2 regions of the Mesobacillus sp. QJM3NY_10 genome follow, and region 2 is predicted to be linked to the other one. Evidence: a T-box and tRNA genes for the amino acid it is inferred to sense, from the RefSeq annotation. Region 2 holds a T-box; the other holds one or more tRNA genes.

Region 1 (2,154 bases), 1.9 Mb from region 2:
CCGTACTCCCCAGGCGGAGTGCTTAATGCGTTTGCTGCAGCACTAAAGGGCGGAAACCCTCTAACACTTAGCACTCATCGTTTACGGCGTGGACTACCAGGGTATCTAATCCTGTTCGCTCCCCACGCTTTCGCGCCTCAGCGTCAGTTACAGACCAGAGAGCCGCCTTCGCCACTGGTGTTCCTCCACATCTCTACGCATTTCACCGCTACACGTGGAATTCCGCTCTCCTCTTCTGCACTCAAGTTCCCCAGTTTCCAATGACCCTCCCCGGTTGAGCCGGGGGCTTTCACATCAGACTTAAGGAACCGCCTGCGCGCGCTTTACGCCCAATAATTCCGGACAACGCTTGCCACCTACGTATTACCGCGGCTGCTGGCACGTAGTTAGCCGTGGCTTTCTGGTCAGGTACCGTCAAGGTACCGGCAGTTACTCCGATACTTGTTCTTCCCTGACAACAGAACTTTACGACCCGAAGGCCTTCATCGTTCACGCGGCGTTGCTCCGTCAGACTTTCGTCCATTGCGGAAGATTCCCTACTGCTGCCTCCCGTAGGAGTCTGGGCCGTGTCTCAGTCCCAGTGTGGCCGATCACCCTCTCAGGTCGGCTACGCATCGTTGCCTTGGTGAGCCGTTACCTCACCAACTAGCTAATGCGCCGCGGGCCCATCTGTAAGTGACAGCCGAAACCGTCTTTCAGCTTTCCCTCATGTGAGGGAAAGGATTATCCGGTATTAGCTCCGGTTTCCCGAAGTTATCCCAGTCTTACAGGCAGGTTGCCCACGTGTTACTCACCCGTCCGCCGCTGATCTTCAAAAGCAAGCTAATGAAGATCCGCTCGACTTGCATGTATTAGGCACGCCGCCAGCGTTCGTCCTGAGCCAGGATCAAACTCTCCAAGAAAGAGTTATGAGTTAGCTCATAAAGTTAAAACGTTGGCTCATGTTCTTCTATAATAGAAGTCATGATCATTTATTGTTTGTTGACGCTTGTTTGTTTAGTTTTCAAAGAGCAATGAAATTGGAGCGGGTGAAGAGAATCGAACTCTCATCATCAGCTTGGAAGGCTGAGGTTTTACCACTAAACTACACCCGCATATAAAGTTGAATTGCTGAATGGTCGGGAAGACAGGATTCGAACCTGCGACCCCTTGGTCCCAAACCAAGTGCTCTACCAAGCTGAGCTACTCCCCGTTATTAAGGAAAAAATAATGGCGCGCCCGAAAGGAGTCGAACCCATAACCTTCTGATCCGTAGTCAGACGCTCTATCCAATTGAGCTACGGGCGCATTAGTTTTAATAGCAACTTTTAAATCTTATCACACCCGATATAGGATGTCAATAACTTTTTTTTGGTGCGGCCGAGAGGACTTGAACCTCCACGGGGTTGCCCCCACTAGGCCCTCAACCTAGCGCGTCTGCCATTCCGCCACGACCGCAAAACATGACAGGGTTATATAATAACTAATTGAGGTTCATTAATCAACAGGCAATTAATGGTGCGGGTGAAGGGAGTCGAACCCCCACGCCTTGCGGCGCCAGATCCTAAGTCTGGTGCGTCTGCCAATTCCGCCACACCCGCATATGGATATTCATTCGCCGAAGCGAGAATTAAGGAAAGTTATTTTCGCTGGCGCGAAAAAACTTTGGTGAGCCATGAAGGACTCGAACCTTCGACCCTCTGATTAAAAGTCAGATGCTCTACCGACTGAGCTAATGGCTCGTAAATGGCTGGGCTAGCTGGATTCGAACCAACGCATGTCGCAGTCAAAGTGCGATGCCTTACCGCTTGGCTATAGCCCAATAAAATGGCGGTCCCGACCGGGATCGAACCGGCGATCTCCTGCGTGACAGGCAGGCATGTTAACCGCTACACCACGGGACCAGAAATGGAATTATAATAGTTACTTTCGCTGTCGCGAAGTTAAGGATGATTATTTTCGCTAACGCGAAAAATCTTGGTGACCCCTACGGGATTCGAACCCGTGTTACCGCCGTGAAAGGGCGGTGTCTTAACCGCTTGACCAAGGGGCCATATTAAAAGGTTCTGGCGGAGAAGGAGGGATTTGAACCCTCGCGCCGCTTACGCGACCTACACCCTTAGCAGGGGCGCCTCTTCAGCCTCTTGAGTACTTCCCCATACCTTGAAATTAATG
Region 2 (2,154 bases):
AGGACCTAGTTCAATACGGACAGGAACACCTTTTAACTCCCACTCATTGAATTTATATCCTGGTGATTGATCGGAATCATCAAGTCGAACGCGAATGCCTTCTGCTTTTAAAGCGGCGAAGATTTCATCCAGTTTCTCGATGATGGCCGGGTTCTTTTTCCATGGGCCAACTGGGATCAGAACCACTTGAGTTGGCGCGATTCTTGGCGGCAGTACGAGACCCTGTTCGTCCCCATGCACCATGATGACGGAACCAATCAAACGAGTGGAGGTACCCCAGGATGTTGTATGCACAAATGTGTGTTTATTTTCTTTATTCAAGTATTTAATATCGAATGCTTCCGCAAACTTCGTACCCAGGTAGTGGGATGTTCCTGCCTGGACGGCTTTTCCATCCTTCATCATTGCTTCGATCGAATAGGTGTCAACAGCACCGGCAAATCGTTCAGACGGTGTTTTTTGGCCATCATAAACTGGAATCGCGAGCAAACCTTCGACCACTTCCTTATAGATATTCAACATTTGCATCGTTTCCTTGCGCGCATCTTCCTCGTCGACATGAGCCGTGTGACCTTCCTGCCATAAAAACTCAGAGGTGCGGATGAATGGGAGAGTTTTCTTTTCCCAGCGGAATACATTTGCCCATTGATTAATCAGGACTGGAAGGTCGCGATAACTTTTAATCCAATTAGAATACAAATGTCCAATCATCGTTTCCGAAGTTGGCCTCAATGCCAGACGTTCTTCTAATTCCTCTCCTGCAGCTTCCGTAACCCATGGAAGTTCTGGCGAGAAGCCTTCAATATGGTCCTTTTCCTTTTGGAAGAAGCTTTCCGGAATCAACATCGGGAAATAAGCATTGCGGTGGCCTGTTTCCTTGAACCGCTTGTCCATTTCCGCCTGAATGTGCTCCCAGATTTCATAACCATCCGGCTTAAAAGCAATACAGCCGCGAACCGGGGTGTAATCAAATAATTCCGCTTTTTGAATCGTATCAATATACCATTTTGTAAAATCATTTGTTTGCTGTGACATGTTCTTCTCCTCCTGAAAAATCAAATATAAACATAAAAAAGCATAAAGAGTCCTTAATAAGGACGTCTTTATGCTAATAGACGTGGTACCACCTTAGTTCGACATTCATTATGAATGTCCTCTAAAGTTTGTATCGGAACGACCCGGTTAGTTTTTCGCTAACATCTCCGTGGCAGGTTTCAATAAGGAGGGGTGATATAGCTTTCAGCCATGGCTATATTCTCTGGATTCACAATCCCTATTTACTTGATCACATCATTGATTCCATATTTATAAATTAATATATCAAGTTTCTATCAGGAATTCAACTAGAAGCATAGGGACGTACTTTATGCTTCTAAACACACTGACAGCAGTAACTCCCAACTGGTGATCATTTAATGAAAAGGAGACTATCCAACTGCAATTTTCCAATGGAAAGGCTTCCCTTTGATTATTCATGCAATAAATCGACAGTTTTTATACTGCCGCCTTGTGTGATCATGTTTATTTTGCATTAGCCAAAATTGCCTGCTGTACTGTTCCATAAGTGGTCAATTTAGAGAAATCGACTCCTGTGTTGATGACATCGACTGCAAGTTCAGGGCGAATTCCTGTCAGCATTGTCTCAATTCCGATCAGCCTCAGGACTTTATTGATATTGAAGATGCGAGCTGCTATTTCTGCATCGATCATGGCGATTCCAGAGAAGTCGATGATCAGTTTCTTGATTCTGAGTTCGCTGATCTTTGGAATGACATGGGTCATGATATGGTCGCTGCGTTCAAAATCGAACTCGCCGATCAATGGCAGGATGGCCATGTCCTCTTCGAGCGGAACGATTGGCGATGACAGTTCAGTAATGATTTTTTGATTCCTTTTGTTCTGTTCGTTTGCAAGCCTTTCCCGCTCCATCATTGTTTCCGTGATACTTAAATCGAGCAGGTAGCTGATTCGGTTATTGACAAAAACCACTTCTTCGGTGGTTAGTCCTTCTCCAACCGAAATCTTTGTCAGCATTTCAATTAGCTGAAGGCGTGTTTCCGCGTAGGGCTTCAGAATACTGGCGAGCTCCTCATAGCTGAATTGATATTCTCTTCGATTTGCTTGCCGTTCTTTATGCCAGGCAATGAAAGTCTC

What was found. A T-box is a leader RNA that pairs with one kind of tRNA and senses whether it is charged. The one in region 2 lies ahead of proS (proline--tRNA ligase), so its partner is inferred to be a tRNA-Pro.
Region 1: it has a tRNA-Pro gene. The T-box ahead of proS (proline--tRNA ligase) is inferred to sense a tRNA for this amino acid. The anticodon was not compared.

What each region holds. Positions count from the first base shown of each region.
Region 1 covers NZ_CM149675.1:243,398-245,551, reverse strand. Annotated here, with positions in the region: rRNA gene AC0VX7_RS01360 (16S ribosomal RNA) at 1-902, opposite strand, end outside; tRNA gene AC0VX7_RS01355 (tRNA-Gly) at 1,021-1,094, opposite strand; tRNA gene AC0VX7_RS01350 (tRNA-Pro) at 1,116-1,192, opposite strand; tRNA gene AC0VX7_RS01345 (tRNA-Arg) at 1,211-1,287, opposite strand; tRNA gene AC0VX7_RS01340 (tRNA-Leu) at 1,352-1,437, opposite strand; tRNA gene AC0VX7_RS01335 (tRNA-Leu) at 1,496-1,580, opposite strand; tRNA gene AC0VX7_RS01330 (tRNA-Lys) at 1,646-1,721, opposite strand; tRNA gene AC0VX7_RS01325 (tRNA-Gln) at 1,727-1,801, opposite strand; tRNA gene AC0VX7_RS01320 (tRNA-Asp) at 1,808-1,883, opposite strand; tRNA gene AC0VX7_RS01315 (tRNA-Glu) at 1,958-2,032, opposite strand; tRNA gene AC0VX7_RS01310 (tRNA-Ser) at 2,047-2,137, opposite strand; tRNA gene AC0VX7_RS01305 (tRNA-Asn) at 2,153-2,154, opposite strand, start outside.
Region 2 covers NZ_CM149675.1:2,176,000-2,178,153, reverse strand. Annotated here, with positions in the region: gene proS (proline--tRNA ligase) at 1-1,035, opposite strand, end outside; T-box leader at 1,091-1,303, opposite strand; gene AC0VX7_RS10975 (STAS domain-containing protein) at 1,522-2,154, opposite strand, start outside.